DNA from 3 places in the Streptomyces sp. LN549 genome. Region 3 is predicted to be linked to each of the others. Evidence: riboswitches for the same ligand, from Rfam matches in the RefSeq annotation. Region 3 holds a riboswitch; each other region holds the start of a gene.

Region 1 (5,826 bases), 4.2 Mb from region 3:
CACCATGGGCCAGGTCGCGGAGCCGTACATTCCGCTGCGCGCCGTACGGCACCTGGAGAAGGGCCGCGTCGTCATCTTCGGCGCCGGCATGGGCATGCCGTACTTCTCCACCGACACCACCGCTGCACAGCGTGCCCTGGAGATCGACGCCGAGGCACTGCTGATGGGGAAGAACGGCGTGGACGGGGTCTACGACTCCGACCCGAAGACCAACCCCGCTGCGGTGAAGTTCGACGCGCTGGAGTACAGCGAGGTGCTCGCCCGCGATCTCAAGGTCGCCGACGCCACCGCCATCACGCTCTGCCGCGACAACCAGCTGCCGATCCTCGTCTTCGAGCTGACGACCGCGGGCAATATCGCCCGCGCCGTCAAGAGTGAGAAGATCGGCACGCTCGTGAGTGACCAGGGCACCCGGGCCTGACAACCGGGGGGACTCCGCCGGGGCGACCCGGCGAGGTTCCGGGGGCCCACGGGACGGCCCCGAAAGATGGACAACGGCCTGCCGGTCGGACACCGTGCAGGTGAGGACGCGACGCAGGACCCGCCGGGCCCGAGCACGCCGGGCCCACTCAAGACACGCAGGAGCACGTGGTGATCGAAGAAACCCTCCTCGAGGCCGAGGAGAAGATGGAGAAGGCCGTCGTCGTCGCGAAAGAGGACTTCGCCGCGATCCGCACCGGCCGTGCGCACCCGGCGATGTTCAACAAGATCGTCGCCGACTACTACGGCGCGCTGACCCCGATCAACCAACTGGCCTCGTTCTCGGTGCCCGAGCCCCGTATGGCCGTCGTGACGCCGTTCGACAAGACCGCGCTGCGCAACATCGAGCAGGCCATCCGCGACTCGGACCTCGGCGTCAACCCGAGCAACGACGGCAATATCATCCGGGTGACCTTCCCCGACCTCACCGAAGAGCGCCGTCGCGACTACATCAAGGTCGCGAAGACCAAGGCCGAGGACTCCAAGATCTCGATCCGGGCCGTCCGCCGCAAGGCCAAGGAAACGCTCGACAAGCTGGTCAAGGACAAGGAGTCCGGCGAGGACGAGGTCCGTCGCGCCGAGAAGGAGCTCGACGACACCACCGCGAAGTACGTCGCGCAGGTGGACGAGCTGCTGAAGCACAAGGAAGCCGAGCTGCTCGAAGTCTGATGAACGACTCTTCCTGGGGCGTCCCGCAGGGCGCCGGCCACCGGGCTGCGCCCGAGATGCGGGCCGCTCCGGCGGGTCCTGCATACGATGTGCATGACGCCCAGCAGACTCGGCCCATGCCCATCGTGCCGGACGTTCCCGACGCAGGTAGAGATGCTGACGACCGTGATGAACGGGACGAGGGGGCCGGACGCCTGAGCGGCGGCCCCCTGTTCCGCGACGAGAAGCCGCAGGAGCCCATGTCCACCCCGCCGCCACCCCCGCAGAAGAAGCGTGCGGGCCGTGATCTGGGAGCCGCCATAGGGGTCGGCCTTGGGCTCGGGGCCGTCGTCGCCGCATCGCTCTTCATCGTCAAGGCCGTCTTCGTCGGCGTGGTCGTGGTCGCCGTTGTCGTGGGCCTCTGGGAGCTCACTTCCCGGCTGGAGGAGCGCAAGGGCATCAAGGCGCCCCTCGTGCCTCTCGCGATCGGTGGCGCGGCCATGGTCGTGGCCGGTTACGCCAGGGGCGCCGAGGGCGCCTGGATCGCCATGGCGCTGACCGCCCTGGCGGTGCTCGTCTGGCGGATGACCGAGCCACCGGAGGGCTACCTCAGGGACGTCACGGCCGGAGTCTTCGCCGCGTTCTACGTGCCGTTCCTGGCGACCTTCGTCGCCATGCTCCTGACCGCCGACGACGGACCCCAGCGGGTGCTGACCTTCCTGCTGCTGACCGTGGTCAGCGACACGGGTGCGTACGCCGTCGGCTGGCGGTTCGGCAAGAACAAGCTCGCACCGCGCATCAGCCCCGGAAAGACCCGCGAGGGCCTGTTCGGAGCCGTGGCCTTCGCGATGGTGGCCGGTGCGCTGTGCATGCAGTTCATGATCGACGACGGCACCTGGTGGCAGGGGCTGCTGCTCGGCCTCGCGGTCGCCGCCAGCGCCACTCTGGGCGACCTGGGCGAGTCCATGATCAAGCGGGATCTCGGGATCAAGGACATGGGCACGCTGCTGCCCGGGCACGGCGGCATCATGGACCGGCTCGACTCGCTCCTGCCGACCGCGCCGGTGGTCTGGCTACTGCTGGTGATTTTCGTCGGCTCCGGCTGACAAGCGACTAGGTCACCCCTTCTGACCTGCGTTTTTACGAGTGAGGGTCCGTTGTCCACAGGGCGGCGGGCCCTCACTGTTCTGTCTGCGACACTGGAAGAACCATGCCTAAGCCCGGAGAACTCACTTTCGTCGCGCCCCGCGGAGCCAAGAAGCCGCCGCGGCACCTCGCCGACCTCACGCCCGCCGAGCGCAAGGAAGCCGTCGCCGCGATCGGCGAAAAGCCGTTCCGCGCCCAGCAGCTCTCGCAGCACTACTTCGCGCGGTACGCGCACGACCCGTCGGAGTGGACCAACATTCCGGCCGGATCGAGGGACAAGCTCGCCGAGGCGATGTTCCCCGACCTGATGTCCGTGGTCCGGCACATCAGCTGTGACGACGACACCACCCGCAAGACGCTGTGGAAGCTGCACGACGGGACGCTGGTCGAGTCCGTCCTGATGCGCTACCCCGAGCGCGTCACGATGTGCATCTCCTCGCAGGCCGGCTGCGGCATGAACTGCCCGTTCTGCGCCACCGGACAGGCCGGTCTCGACCGCAACCTGTCGACCGCCGAGATCGTCCACCAGATCGTCGACGGCATGCGCGCGCTGCGTGACGGCGAGGTCCCGGGCGGGCCGGCCCGGCTCTCCAACATCGTCTTCATGGGCATGGGCGAGCCGCTCGCCAACTACAACCGCGTGGTCGGCGCGATCCGCCGGCTGACCGACCCCGAGCCCGACGGCCTCGGGCTCTCGCAGCGCGGGATCACGGTCTCCACCGTCGGCCTCGTCCCCGCCATGCTCCGCTTTGCCGACGAGGGGTTCAAGTGCCGCCTCGCCGTCTCGCTGCACGCGCCGGACGACGAGCTGCGCGACACCCTTGTGCCGGTGAACACCCGGTGGAAGGTCCGCGAGGTACTGGACGCGGCGTGGGAGTACGCGGAGAAGTCCGGCCGCCGCATCTCCATCGAGTACGCCCTGATCCGCGACATCAACGACCAGGCGTGGCGGGGCGACCGGCTCGGCCGGCTCCTCAAGGGCAAGCGGGTCCACGTCAACCTGATCCCGCTGAACCCGACGCCCGGCTCGAAGTGGACCGCCTCGCGGCCCGAGGACGAGAAGGCGTTCGTCGAGGCGATCGCCTCCCACGGCGTGCCGGTGACCGTCCGGGACACCCGCGGACAGGAGATCGACGGGGCCTGCGGACAGCTGGCGGCATCCGAGCGCTGAGGCGGAAACCAGGCGTGTAGCCTGGGCTCGAATTCAACTTCATATTCCGACAGGGGAGCGCCACAGCGCTGAGAGTGCGGCACCAAGGACAGGTTGGCCGCAGACCCTCTGAACCTCGCCCGGGTCATTCCGGGTAGGAAGTTCGGACCTTACTCAAGCTGTTGCGCCCTGCCCGCTTCCGGTTTCCACCGGTGCGGGCAGGGCCGCGTCTCTTCCTGGTCACCCCCAGGAGGAATCACATGAGCACCACCAAGAAGATCGCGCTGACGGCCGTCGCCGCCGCGCTCGGCGCGACCGCACTCGCCGGATGCGGAAGCTCCGACGACTCGGCCGCCGGCACCGGCGGAACCAAGGGCACCGGCTCCAAGACCGTCACCCTCGTCAGCCACGACTCCTTCAACGCCTCCAAGAACGTGCTGAAGGAGTTCACCCGGGAGACCGGCTACACCGTCAAGGTGCTGAAGAGCGGGGACGCGGGCGCCGCCCTCAACCAGGAGATCCTGACCAAGGGATCGCCCCGCGGCGATGTGTTCTTCGGCGTCGACAACACCCTGCTCTCGCGTGCCCTCGACAACGGCCTGTTCACCTCGTACAAGGCAAAGGGAATCGACCAGGTCGCCGCCGGCGTTCAGCTGGACGCGGAGAAGCACCGGGTCACCCCGGTCGACACCGGCGACATCTGCGTCAACTACGACAAGAAGTACTTCGCCGACAAGAAGCTCGCGCCGCCACAGTCCTTCGACGACCTGGCGAAGCCCGCGTACAAGAACCTCCTCGTCACCGAGAACGCCGCGACCTCCTCGCCCGGCCTCGGCTTCCTCCTCGGCACGGTCGCCACGTACGGCGAGGACGGCTACCAGGACTACCTGGAAGAAGCTGAAGGACAACGGCGTCAAGGTCGTCGACGGCTGGGAGCAGGCGTACAACGAGGAGTTCTCCGGCTCCGCCGGCGGCAAGAAGGCCAAGGCCGACAGGCCGCTCGTCGTCAGCTACGCCTCCAGCCCGCCCGTCGAGGTGCTGTACGCGGATCCGCAGCCGAAGACGGCCCCGACCGGGGTCGCCACCGCGACGTGCTTCCGCCAGATCGAGTTCGCAGGCCTGCTCGACGGAGCGAAGAACGAGGCGGGCGGCAAGGCCCTGCTGGACTTCCTGATCAGCAAGAAGTTCCAGGAGGACATGCCGCTCAACATGTTCGTCAGCCCGGTCACCAAGGGCGCGAAGGTGCCGGACCTCTTCACGGAGTTCGGTGCCACGGTCGACAAGCCGACGACCGTCGCCCCGGACGAGATCGCCAAGAACCGTGAGCAGTGGGTCCAGTCATGGTCCTCGCTCGTAGTGAAGTAGCGAAGACTCCCGTACGCGGACCGGGCGCGCGCGGGAAATCCGCGCGCGCCCGGGCACGGCGCGGGAGCGCGGTGCGGCTCGGACTGATGGCCGTGCCCGTCGCCTTCTTCGCGCTGTTCTTCGCCTACCCCGTCATCGCCATCGTCGGACGCGGGCTCAAGGCAGACGGGGTGTGGCAGTTCGGACGGTTCGGCGAGGTGCTGAGCCGGCCGGACATCCAGGACGTTCTCTGGTTCACCTGCTGGCAGGCGCTCGCCTCGACCGCGCTGACCCTGCTGATCGCCCTGCCGGGCGCCTATGTGTTCGCCCGGTTCGACTTCCCGGGCAAGCAGCTGCTGCGGGCGATCGTCACCGTGCCGTTCGTGCTGCCGACCGTCGTCGTGGGTACCGCGTTCCTTGCGTTGCTGGGGCGCGGCGGACTGCTCGACGAGCTCTGGGGCGTACGGCTCGACACCACGGTGTGGGCGATCCTGCTGGCACACGTCTTCTTCAACTACGCCGTCGTCGTGCGTACCGTCGGCGGGCTCTGGTCGCAGCTCGACCCCCGTCAGGAGGAGGCCGCACGGGTCCTCGGCGCGGGACGTTTCGCCGCTTGGCGCCGTGTCACCCTTCCCGCGCTCGGCCCCGCCGTGGCCGCCGCCGCGCTGATGGTCTTCCTTTTCACGTTCACCTCCTTCGGTGTCGTCCAGATCCTGGGCGGCCCCGGATTCTCCACGCTGGAGGTGGAGATCTACCGGCAGACCGCGCAGCTGCTGGCCCTGCCCACGGCCGCGGTCCTGACCCTGGTGCAGTTCGCCGCGGTCGGCGCCATCCTCGTGGTGCACGCCTGGACCGTACGGCGCAGGGAGACCGCACTGAAGCTGGTCGACCCGGCTCAGACCGCCCGCAGGCCGCGCGGCGCGGGGCAGTGGGCGCTGCTCGGCGGAGTGCTGCTGACCGTGCTGGTGCTGATCCTGCTGCCGCTCGCCGTTCTGGTGGAGCGGTCGGTCGACGTGTCGGGCGGTCACGGATTCGCGTACTACCGGGCGCTGGCGTCG
Region 2 (5,826 bases), 2.1 Mb from region 3:
AATATCGCCCGTACCTGGTCGACATGCCCGCCCACCGTGCGCAGCTGTCGGTAGTTCTCGCCGGTGTCGTGCATCGCGAGCTCGGCGGTGAGGCGTTCCCGCAGCAGCCGGGCGCAGGCCTGTTCAGCGGGGTCGTCCGGCACAAGGACGGCGTCGAGTGCGGTGAGACTGCGGCGGGCCAGCTCGGCATGGGCCTCGAAGCCCTCCGGCGAGAGGTCCGGTTGCCGATCGTCTGCCGGTTTCAGGCCCAGCCATGCGGAGGTCATCGGATCGTGTGCGGCCACCTGATCGAGGTGACGGTCGGCGAGGCTGCGCGGGGTGACCGATTCATTTGCCATGGACACATCTTGACGCGCCGTCGGATCATTCCTCCAGGCCTCCGAGCGCTGTTCCGGACGGCCCTCGGGGCCATCCGGAACAGCGCCTGCCATGCAGGTGTCAGTCCGCCACCGGGAGGTACACCCGGTTGCCCCGGGCGGCGAACTCCTCGGACTTCACCGCCATGCCGGCCAGCGCCTCCGCGTCGAATTCGGTGTGGACAGCCGTGGCCCCGTCGCCGTGCTCGTCACGGATCTTCTGGGAGATCTTCATCGAGCAGAACTTCGGGCCGCACATCGAGCAGAAGTGCGCCGTCTTCGCCGGCTCGGCCGGCAGCGTCTCGTCGTGGAACTCCCGTGCCGTGTCCGGGTCGAGGGCCAGGTTGAACTGGTCCTCCCAGCGGAACTCGAACCGGGCGTCCGACAGCGCGTCGTCCCACTCCTGCGCCCCCGGATGCCCCTTGGCGAGGTCTGCCGCATGGGCCGCGATCTTGTAGGTGATGACCCCGGTCTTCACGTCGTCCCGGTTGGGCAGACCGAGGTGCTCCTTGGGTGTCACGTAGCAGAGCATCGCCGTCCCCCACCAGGCGATCATCGCGGCGCCGATGCCCGAGGTGATGTGGTCGTACGCCGGCGCAACATCGGTCGTCAGCGGGCCGAGCGTGTAGAACGGCGCCTCCTCGCAGATCTCCTGCTGGAGGTCGATGTTCTCCTTGATCTTGTGCATCGGGACGTGGCCCGGACCCTCGATCATGGTCTGGACACCGAACCGCTTGGCGACGGTGTTCAGTTCGCCGAGCGTACGCAGTTCAGCGAACTGTGCCTCGTCGTTGGCATCCGCGATCGACCCGGGACGCAGCCCGTCACCCAGGGAGTACGTCACGTCGTACGAGGCGAGGATCTCGCAGAGCTCCTCGAAGTTCTCGTAGAGGAACGACTCCTTGTGGTGCGCGAGGCACCATGCCGCCATGATCGAGCCGCCTCGGGAGACGATCCCCGTCTTGCGGCGGGCCGTCAGCGGCACGTACGGCAGGCGCACGCCGGCGTGAACCGTCATGTAGTCGACACCCTGCTCGGCCTGCTCGATGACGGTGTCCTTGTAGATCTCCCAGGTCAGCTCCTCCGCCCTGCCGTCGACCTTCTCCAGGGCCTGGTAGAGCGGCACGGTGCCGATCGGAACGGGGGAGTTGCGAAGAACCCACTCACGGGTGGTGTGGATGTTGCGTCCGGTGGACAGATCCATGACCGTGTCGGCGCCCCACTTGGTCGCCCAGGTCATCTTGTCCACCTCCTCCTCGATGGAGGACGAGACCGCGGAGTTGCCGATGTTGGCGTTCACCTTCACCAGGAACCGCTTGCCGATGATCATCGGCTCGATCTCGGGGTGGTTGACGTTGGCCGGCAGGACGGCGCGGCCGGCCGCGATCTCCTCGCGCACCACCTCGGGCTCGACGTTCTCCCGGATCGCGACGTACTCCATCTCCGGGGTGACCTCGCCCCGGCGGGCGTACGCGAGCTGGGTGACGGGCCGGCCGTCCCGGCTGCGCCGCGGCTGGCGGGGACGGCCCGGGAAGACCGCGTCCAGATTGCGCAGCCCCCCGCGCGGTGAGGTGTGCTTGAGCCCGTCGTCCTCGGGGCGTGCGGGACGTCCCGTGTACTCCTCGGTGTCGCCGCGGGCGGTGATCCAGTTCTCCCGCAGAGGTGCCAGTCCGCGGCGGACATCGGTCTCGGTCGAGGGATCGGTGTACGGCCCCGACGTGTCGTACAGCGTCACGTCCTTGCCGTTGGTGAGGTGCACCTGACGGACCGGCACCCGGAGGTCCGGGCGTGAACCCTGGACGTACCCCTTGTGCCATCCGATGGACTTCCCGGCCTCGTCGCTCTGGTTCGAGGCAGGCGTGCGTGCGTCCGATGTGGTCATGAGACCTACTCCCTACGCCGGCATTACCCGGTAACAGGTTCGGCGGTCGGCGCAGCCTGTCCCGTACGGACGTACGGAGATCAGCGCCCTCTCAGCCCGGTGCTCCGAGCTCCCGCGTGTGCAAAGGTGCCACCACGCTAGCGCCCCGATCGGCAAGCTGAACAGAGGGCCCCTTGCTTGTTGCGATGATCGGCCGGTGACGTCCCCTCATAACGACTGCGAACCGCAGGGCCATCAGCACGCGCACTCGCACAGCCACGGCCCCGCCGCTCCCGTCTCCGGCCATCTGCGCAAGGTGATCGCCGCCGTGCTGATTCCGTTCGCGGCCGCGGTCGTCGTCGGGCTCGTGGTGCTCTGGCCCGGTGGTGCGCCGGCGCACGAGCGCACCGGTGTCGGTTTCGACCGGCAGACCCAGCAGGGCAAGGTGGTGAACGTCGGCAAGGTCGACTGCAAGGACGTGAGCGCCTCGCAGATCCCCGTCAGCGGTGAGACATCGCCGCCCACGGGCGAGCCGGCCACCGGGGACCGCCTGTGCGAGAAGGCCACCGTCGAAGTGACGAGCGGCCAGGACAAGGGCCGCACATTCATCGAGGTCGTCCAGCCGGACGCGCCCCGACAACTACGGAAGGGACAGGGGGTGGTCCTCGCGCACGCCCCCGACGCGCCCCACGACCTCCAGTACTCCGTGACCGATGTGAACCGGAAGTTCCCGTTGCTGTTGCTGGCCGGGGTCTTCGCCCTGGTGGTGGTGGCCGTGGGCAGAATGCGCGGGGTCATGGCGCTGGTGGCGCTCGCCCTGTCGTTCGCCGTCCTGACCCTGTTCATCCTTCCGGCCATCCTGCAGGGCTCGAACCCCCTGGTCGTGGCAGTCGTCGGGGCCGGCGCCATCATGCTGATCGCGCTCTACATCTGCCACGGGCTGACCGCCCGCACCTCGGTCGCCGTCATCGGAACCCTGATCTCACTGCTGCTGATCGGGCTGCTCGGCTCGCTCTTCATCGGCTGGGCGAGCCTCAGCGGGAACACCGATGACAACACCGGCCTCATCCACGGCCTGTATCCGCACATCGACATGAGCGGACTGCTGCTGGCCGGCGTCATCATCGGTTCCCTCGGGGTGCTCGACGATGTGACGGTCACCCAGACCTCGGCGGTCTGGGAACTTCACCAGGCGGATCCGACGATGAGTGCGAAGGAGCTCTACCGGGCAGGGATCAGGATCGGGCGTGACCACATCGCCTCGGTGGTCAACACCCTGGTGCTCGCCTATGCGGGCGCCGCGCTTCCACTGCTGCTGCTGTTCTCGATCGCCCAGAGCAGCATGGGAACGGTGGCCAACAGCGAACTGGTGGCGGAGGAGATCGTGCGCACACTGATCGGCTCGATCGGACTGGTCGCCTCGGTGCCGGTGACCACCGCGCTCGCGGCACTGGTCGTCTCCGCGGACCGCACCGGGCTCGCCGCGTTTTCCGGTGCTCCGGCGCCCGTACGGAGCGGCAGGGGACGCCGTCGCCGGGCGAGGTCCTGAGTGCCCGGACACGGAGAGCGATTCACCCGTTCGGCAGGTGTGCTGTTCGACCGGCATGCAGGCCATGGGCACGGCCTTCGTCAGCCGGCGTTCTGTTCCTCGGCCAGAATTCGCCCCAGCGCCTCTTCCAGATTGCCCTCGAAGTCACCCAGCGTGCACTCCTGCCCGAGCGGCACGAGCTTGTCCGTCCGGTCGAGAAACGCCACAAGAGGTGCCGTGCCGGCCCGGAACAGCGCACGGTCAGCCCCCACCTGGAGCCGGATGTGGACGTCGGACAGCCCTTCGGGCTCCGTCGGCCCGATGTGCACATCGCCGTCACCACTGGGGCTGTTGAGACCGTCGAGCAGCAGCTCACGGCCGAAAGCCCAGGTGACGGGGGCGTCGCCGGGCAGATGGAAGGTCATCCGGATCGCGTACGGATCGCACACCTCGTACCGGAGCTCCACCGGGATACGGAAAGAGAGCTCCTCGGAGACGAGGAAGCTCATCATGACCTCAGCTTGAACCGACTCGCGCATCGTTCAACCCCGCAGTAGATGAATCTGGCCAGGAATGATCCCCCATGGCCCTATTGACGCCATCGTGGTGCACCCGATAGCAGATCACAAGGAGTGATTTTTCAGATACTGATAGAGAACACGAACGAACGCAAGAGGCTGGCCACTTCGCCACGTAGTCGTTCGACTGCGGGGAGCAACCGTTCCGCCTGGTCGAGAGGAACCGAAATGGCCACCGCGGCGGCCGTGAATCCGGCCGTGATCGGGATGGCCGCGCAGACCGTCCCGAGGGCGTATTCCTGTCGTTCGATGACAGGTTCCATACGATCGGTCGACCGCAGCCGCTCAAGAAGTGCCGGGCGGTCGCGCACGGAGTAGCGGGTCAGCGGGTGTACCGGATACCGGTCCAGGTGGTCCTCGCGGGCCTGCTCGTCGAGCTGGCCCAGCAGGCACTGGCCGATGGCATGGGCGTGCCCCGTCTCACCGAAGGCCGCCCACTCCTCCACCGCCGGCGCAGCGGGGGTGTCCGCGACCGCGACGAGTTCGATCTCACCGTCGCGGTAGACGGCGCAGTACACCGGGGCGCCGATGAGGTCCCGCCACCGCCCCAGGGACTGGGTCATTCTGCTGCGACGATTCTGCAGCGCGCCGTCGTCCACCAGCCGCTCCGCGGCGGCGCCAAAGAGGAAGACCCCGTTCTCCCGGCGCAGATATCCCTCGTGTGTCAGCGTGCGCAGCAGGTGGTAGGCGGTGGGAAGGGGAAGTCCCGCTTCCCGGGCCAGCTGCTTGGCCGGAGCCCCGTCGCGATGGGTGCCCACAGCCTCCAGCAGCCTCAGCGCCCGCTGCACCGATCCGATCAACGTCGGAACGGCGGTACTCGATGCCGTGGTCAACGGTCACCCCCAGGCATGGTGACGGGCGGTCAGCCCGCCTGTGGGGGCCGCCCCCACAGATCTGCCGCAGGCCTGGGGTCCAGAAGGCCGGATGCCGTACAAACCACTGGTCAGGGTGGCGACTGACGGTGCATTCCCAGGCGGCGGCAGCGGACTGCCACTGTATCGGGAGCATCCGGGCCGGGTGCCGTTTCATCTTCCGCTTAGCTCAGCTGGGCTAATCGCCCGGCCGGTCGTGCGGTTACCAGTCGCTCCGTGAGGAGGAGGACGACATGAACTTCCGTACGACGAAGACGAGCCCGCCGACCAGGATCACGACGAGCAGGACCTTGAACAGCAGCCAGATCACGAACCCGACGATGCTGGCGATCAGACCGCCGAACACGACGATCGCGATGACAGGCACCGCGATCCACTTCACCCACCAGGGCATTCCCGCGAATATCTCCCGCACGGCCATCGTCCTTACCTCGTCTCTGTGACTTCCTGCTCCGATGCTAGAGGCGCGGGGACGGGCTGCGGGGCTCCGGAGCCCTTGAACTCCCCTGATCGATCCCCTAGGGATCCCCGAGGTGCGGCTCAGCCCTCGGGCGGCGAGAAGACCACCATCACTCGCAGGTCCTCGGTGATGTGGTGGAACTTGTGGGCGGTGCCGGCCGGTACGTACACG
Region 3 (5,826 bases):
GGCCCCTGGAGGGCGTTGTCCCAGTGGTGGACGAGCAGCCGCTCGCCGTACCGGGCCGAAGGGAACGAGGCGCAGTCCCCGACCGCGTACACATCGGGGAGCGAGGTGCGCAGTGACGCGTCCGCGGTCACCGACCCGTCCGGGCCGAGCTCGATCCCCGATCCGGCCAGCCAGCCGGTCGCGGGCCGGGCGCCGATGCCGACGACGACCGCGTCCGCCGGGATCGCACGGCCGTCCGCCAGGACCACGCGGCCGGCTTCGATGCGGTCGACCCTGGCACCGGTGAGGAGTCCGGCGCCGCTCTCGGCGTACCAGCCGGTCATGGGGGCCGCCACCTCGGCGGGCAGGGCGCCGGCGAGCGGGTGCTCGGCGGCCTCGACGACGGTGACCGCACAGCCGGCCGCGCGGGCCGCGGTGGCGAACTCGGCGCCGATCCAGCCCGCACCGACGACCACGACGTCGTGCTGCTGTTCGAGGACCGGCCGCAGCCGGGCGGCGTCGTCCAGCGTGCGCAGGAGGTGGACGCCCGGGACGCCCTCGGTGCCGGGCAGCATCAGGGGCTCGGCACCGGTGGCGACGACCAGGACGTCGTACGGGACGGGCCCGTCCGGAGTGTCCAGTTCGTGGTCGCCCGCGCGCAGCGCGGTCACGTCGAGGCCGAGCCGCAGGGTGAGGTCCAGCGCCTCGAAGTCGATGTCGAAGGCCGAGTCCTCGGCCTTGCCGAGAAGGACCGCCTTCGACAGCGGGGGCCGGTCGTACGGCTGGTGCGGTTCGGCGCCGATCAGCGTGACGGGGCCGGTGAAGCCCTGTTCGCGCAGGGCCACCGCGGTCTGTACGCCCGCCATGCCCGCTCCGGCGATCACGACGCGGCGGCTCTGCCGCGGCTCTGTCTGCTGTTGTCCGGTCTGCTCGTCCACCCGACCACCTTAAGCACCCTGACGGGCCGTCAGGAAGATGCTTCCCGGCTCACCGCTGCCGGACCACCGTGCGCGTGCCCCGCTCACGGCACCGGCTCCCCTTGCCGGGGGCGCGGGGCAGAGGTTTAGGGTAGCCGTGCAGATTACTCGCGGGAGTCCGGTCGTACCGGGCTGAGAGGGAGGCTGGACGGCCTTCGACCGTACGAACCTGATCCGGGTCATGCCGGCGAAGGGAGGGGCTGGACGCCCATGCGCACGCACCGTACGAACGGGTCCGACGTCCTCGTCATCGGGGGCGGCATCATCGGCCTGGTGACCGCCTGGCGGGCCGCGCAGCGCGGCCTGACCACCGCGGTCGTCGATCCCGAACCGGGCGGCGGCGCAGCCCAGGTCGCGGCGGGGATGCTGGCAGCCGTCACCGAACTCCACTACGGCGAGGCGATGCTGCTCGGCCTCAACGTCGCCTCCGCCGCGCGCTATCCGGCGTTCGCGGCCGAGCTGGAGGCGGCGAGCGGACAGGACATCGGATTTCGCACCTGCGGCACCCTGGCCGTCGCGCTCGATGCCGACGACCGCGCCCAGATGCGGGAACTCCACGCCCTGCACCGTCGCTCGGGCCTGAAGTCGGAGTGGCTCACCGGCCGGGAGTGCCGCCGCCTCGAGCCGATGCTCGCACCGGGCATACGCGGCGGGCTGCGGGTCGACGGCGACCACCAGGTCGACCCGCGACGGCTGGCCGCCGCACTGCTGACGGCGTGCGAACGGGCGGGGGTCGTCCTCCACCGCCAACGGGCCGAGCGGCTCTCGGTCACGGCCGACCGGGCCACCGGAGTCGTACTGGCCGACGGTACGCAGCCGGCGGCCGATCAGGTCGTGCTCGCCGCGGGCAGCCTCAGCGGCCGGCTCGCGGGGGTGCCGGAGCACATCCTGCCCCCGGTCCGCCCGGTGAAGGGCCAGGTGCTGCGGCTGACCGTGCCCACCACGTACGCCCCCTTCCTCTCCCGCACCGTGCGGGCCGTGGTCCGGGGCAGCCACGTCTACCTCGTGCCGCGTGATAACGGGGAGCTGGTCATCGGCGCCACCAGCGAGGAGATGGGCTGGGACACCACGGTCACGGCGGGCGGTGTGTACGAGCTGCTGCGCGACGCGCACGAACTGGTGCCGGGCGTCACCGAGCTGCCGCTCACCGAGACCCGCGCCGGCCTGCGCCCCGCCTCCCCCGACAACGCCCCACTGCTCGGCCGCACCGCACTGCCCGGCCTCCATCTCGCCACCGGTCACCACCGCAACGGGGTGCTGCTCACCCCCGTCACCGGGGACGCCATGGCGCAGCTGCTGGCGGACGGCGATCTGCCCGAGGTGGCCCGCCCCTTCTCCCCCGGCCGCTTCTCGCCCGCCGCCGCCCCCGCACCTCAGGAGCAGCCCGCATGACCACGCCCACTCCCCCTTCCGTTCCGGTCTCCGTCTCCGTGAACGGCGAGACCGTCGCCATCGCGCCGGGCACCACCCTGGATGCCCTGGTCGCCTCGCTGACCAGCGCGTCCTCGGGCGTCGCGGCCGCCCTGAACGAGACCGTCGTGCCGCGCGGCCAGTGGCCCGCTGCCGCGCTCACCGACGGCGACCGGGTCGAGGTCCTCACCGCGGTCCAGGGCGGCTGACCATGTCCGACGACCTCTTCGCCCTCGGGGACACCTCTTTCGGCTCCCGGCTGATCATGGGGACGGGCGGGGCACCCAGCCTGGACGTGCTGGAGCGGTCCCTGACCGCCTCGGGCACCGAGCTGACGACCGTGGCGATGCGCCGGCTCGACCCGACCGTGCAGGGCTCCGTGCTCTCCGTGCTGGAGAAGCTCTCCATCCGCGTGCTGCCGAACACGGCGGGCTGCTTCACGGCGGGCGAGGCCGTGCTCACCGCCCGGCTCGCTCGCGAGGCGCTCGGCACCGACTGGGTCAAGCTGGAGGTGGTGGCGGACGAGCGCACCCTGCTGCCCGACCCCATCGAACTGCTGGACGCCGCGGAGACGCTGGTGGACGACGGCTTCACCGTCCTGCCGTACACGAACGACGACCCGGTGCTGGCCCGGAAACTGGAGGATGTCGGGTGCGCGGCGATCATGCCGCTCGGCTCCCCCATCGGCTCCGGTCTGGGCATCCGGAACCCGCACAACTTCCAGCTGATCGTCGAGCAGGCGCAGGTCCCGGTGATCCTGGACGCGGGCGCCGGCACGGCGTCGGACGCGGCGCTCGCCATGGAGCTGGGATGTGCGGCCGTGATGCTGGCGTCGGCGGTGACCCGGGCCCAGGAACCCGAGCTGATGGCCGCCGCGATGCGCCACGCGGTGGAGGGCGGGCGGCTCGCGTACCGCGCGGGGCGGATCCCTCGCCGCCACTTCGCCGAGGCGTCGTCACCGACGGCGGGGCGGGCGGTGCTGGATCCGGAGCGCCCGGCGTTCTGAGCCCGGGGGCCCGGCCGGTGCGTGAGGCGGATCTCATGTCCCGGCCCCGGCACGTTCCGGCCCCGGGGCACGGCCGTTCCGTGGCTGCGGATCGCATGTCCCTGTCACGGCTCGGCTGCAGTTGGGCCCCGGGATCGCCCCGGCCCGTCGGCCGTGTCCGCGGTGGCTCGTAGACTCGCCTGCGTGGATACGACCCTCCAGGACCCTCTCGTCGGGCAGCTGCTCGACGGCCGCTACCGCGTCGATGCCCGCATCGCCGTGGGCGGCATGGCCACGGTCTACCGGGCCATGGACACCCGGCTCGACCGGGTGCTCGCCCTCAAGGTGATGCATCCGGCGCTCGCGACCGACGCCTCCTTCGTCGAGCGCTTCATCCGCGAGGCCAAGTCGGTGGCCCGGCTCGCGCACCCCAACGTGGTCGCGGTGTTCGACCAGGGCGCCCACGGGCAGTACGTCTACCTCGCGATGGAGTACGTCGCGGGGTGCACGCTGCGCGACGTACTGCGCGAGCGGGGCGCCCTGCAGCCGCGCGCCGCGCTGGACATCCTGGAACCGGTGCTCGCCGCGCTGGGCGCCGCACACCGGGCGGGCTTCGTCCACCGGGACATGAAGCCGGAGAACGTGCTGATAGGCGACGACGGCCGGGTCAAGGTCGCCGACTTCGGCCTGGTCCGGGCCGTGGGATCGGTCACGAACACCACCGGGAGCATCCTGGGAACGGTCTCGTACCTCGCCCCCGAGCAGATCGAGCACGGCACCGCGGACACCCGCGCCGATGTGTACGCGTGCGGTGTCGTGCTGTACGAGATGCTCACGGGCACCAAGCCGCGAACCGGGGAATCCCCCGCCCAGGTCATCTACCAGCACCTCAACGAGGACGTCCCGGCTCCCTCGGCCGTCGTCCCGGGTCTCGCGGCCGAGCTCGACGAGCTGGTGGCGAGCGCCACCGCCCGTGACCCCGAGATCCGGCCGTTCGACGCCGTGGCGCTGCTCGCCGAGTCCCGCCGGGCGCGGTCCGGCCTCACCGACGCACAGCTGGACGCCGTGCCGCCGCAGGCCCTGGCCGAGGTGCACGACGACGCCGAGGACCGCACGAGCGTGATCCCCCGGGTGCTGCCGCCGGGCCAGGGCACCGCCCACCACACCAGCCGGCTCGAGATGCCCCCGCAACTGCCCCCGCAGCCGCCGGGCCGTCGCGCGGGGCTCCGCGGGACGCCGCGGCGCGGTGTCATCGCGGCGGTCCTCGCCGTGCTCCTGGTCCTGGGGGTCGGCGGTGGCGTCTGGTACATCAACTCCGGACAGTTCACCCGGGTCCCCCCGCTGCTCGGCCAGAGCGAGAAGGCGGCCAAGGAGCGGCTCTCGAAGGCCGATCTCGAACTCAAGGGCGTGCGGCGGGCCTACAGCGACACCGTCGACCGCGGCAAGGTGATCAGCAGTGACCCCAAGTCGGGCGCCCGCATCCGGGGCAACGGCTCGGTGGCACTGGTCGTCTCGCGCGGGCCCGAGATCGTGACGGTGCCCGATGTCCAGGGCCTCAGGCTCTCCGAGGCCAGACGTCAGCTCGAGAAGAAGGGCCTCGTGCCCGGCATGACCACCAAGGAGTTCAGCGACGACGTGGCCGCCGGCGAGGTGGTGCGTACGGAACCCGAGGCGGGTGCCGAGCGCCACCCGGACTCCGCGGTCGCGATCGTCGTCTCCAAGGGCAGCCCGGTCGACGTCCCCGATGTCACCGGCCTCTCCGTCGAGGACGCCACCGCCGCGCTGGACGACGAGGGGCTGAAGGCCAAGGTGCTTCCGGACCGGGTGAACTCCCCCGAGGACGCCGGCGACATCACCGAACAGTCCCCTGCCGAGGGCGAGGAGGCCGCCGAGGGCGACACCATCACGCTGACGGTCTCCAAGGGCCCGCAGATGATCGACGTACCGGACGTCACCGGCAAGGACGTCGACGACGCCCGCAGCGAGCTGGAGGACGCGGGCTTCGAGGTGAAGGTCGACCGTCCGTTCCTCTCCTTCAGCGACACCATCGCGAGCCAGTCCGTCGACGGCGGCGACCAGGCCCCCGAGGGCAGCACCATCACCATCAAGACCAAGGGACTCTAGATCCGTATGCGCAACCCTGTCGGCGGCCACATCCCGGTGGCCGGCGGCCTCGCCAAGGTCGGCCTGCCCTACGCCCGCGAGATGGGTGCGGAGGCCGTCCAGGTCTTCGTGGCCAATCCGCGCGGCTGGGCGACCCCCGCCGGGAACCCGGTGCAGGACGAGTTGTTCCGCACCGAGTGCGCCGCCGAGTCACTGTCGGCGTACGTCCACGCCCCGTACCTGATCAACTTCGGCTCACACACCCCGGCGACCGTGGAGAAGTCCGTGGAGTCCCTGCGCCACTCCCTGCGCCGGGCCCGCGAGATCGGCGCCCTGGGCGTCGTGGTGCACACCGGTTCGGCGACCAACGGC

What was found. Region 3 has a riboswitch for thiamine pyrophosphate ahead of thiO (glycine oxidase ThiO). Riboswitches for the same ligand answer to the same signal wherever they lie in the genome.
Region 1: another riboswitch for thiamine pyrophosphate. It lies ahead of SH922_RS29540 (thiamine ABC transporter substrate binding subunit); the one in region 3 lies ahead of thiO (glycine oxidase ThiO).
Region 2: another riboswitch for thiamine pyrophosphate. It lies ahead of thiC (phosphomethylpyrimidine synthase ThiC); the one in region 3 lies ahead of thiO (glycine oxidase ThiO).

Annotation. Positions count from the first base shown of each region.
Region 1 covers NZ_JAZHRI010000002.1:6,555,343-6,561,168, forward strand. Annotated here, with positions in the region: gene pyrH (UMP kinase) at 1-421, shown strand, start outside; gene frr (ribosome recycling factor) at 592-1,149, shown strand; gene SH922_RS29530 (phosphatidate cytidylyltransferase) at 1,149-2,234, shown strand; gene rlmN (23S rRNA (adenine(2503)-C(2))-methyltransferase RlmN) at 2,339-3,445, shown strand; TPP riboswitch at 3,487-3,603, shown strand; partial or broken gene SH922_RS29540 (thiamine ABC transporter substrate binding subunit) at 3,685-4,789, shown strand; gene SH922_RS29545 (ABC transporter permease) at 4,876-5,826, shown strand, end outside.
Region 2 covers NZ_JAZHRI010000002.1:4,459,843-4,465,668, reverse strand. Annotated here, with positions in the region: gene SH922_RS20100 (DUF885 domain-containing protein) at 1-338, opposite strand, end outside; gene thiC (phosphomethylpyrimidine synthase ThiC) at 439-2,238, opposite strand; TPP riboswitch at 2,231-2,364, opposite strand; gene SH922_RS20090 (YibE/F family protein) at 2,435-3,766, shown strand; gene SH922_RS20085 (SsgA family sporulation/cell division regulator) at 3,847-4,284, opposite strand; gene SH922_RS20080 (IclR family transcriptional regulator) at 4,386-5,156, opposite strand; gene SH922_RS20075 (DUF5326 family protein) at 5,398-5,610, opposite strand; gene SH922_RS20070 (cupin domain-containing protein) at 5,736-5,826, opposite strand, start outside.
Region 3 covers NZ_JAZHRI010000002.1:2,321,076-2,326,901, forward strand. Annotated here, with positions in the region: gene SH922_RS10230 (NAD(P)/FAD-dependent oxidoreductase) at 1-845, opposite strand, end outside; TPP riboswitch at 1,057-1,169, shown strand; gene thiO (glycine oxidase ThiO) at 1,167-2,348, shown strand; gene thiS (sulfur carrier protein ThiS) at 2,345-2,575, shown strand; gene SH922_RS10245 (thiazole synthase) at 2,578-3,372, shown strand; gene pknB (Stk1 family PASTA domain-containing Ser/Thr kinase) at 3,556-5,475, shown strand; gene SH922_RS10255 (deoxyribonuclease IV) at 5,482-5,826, shown strand, end outside.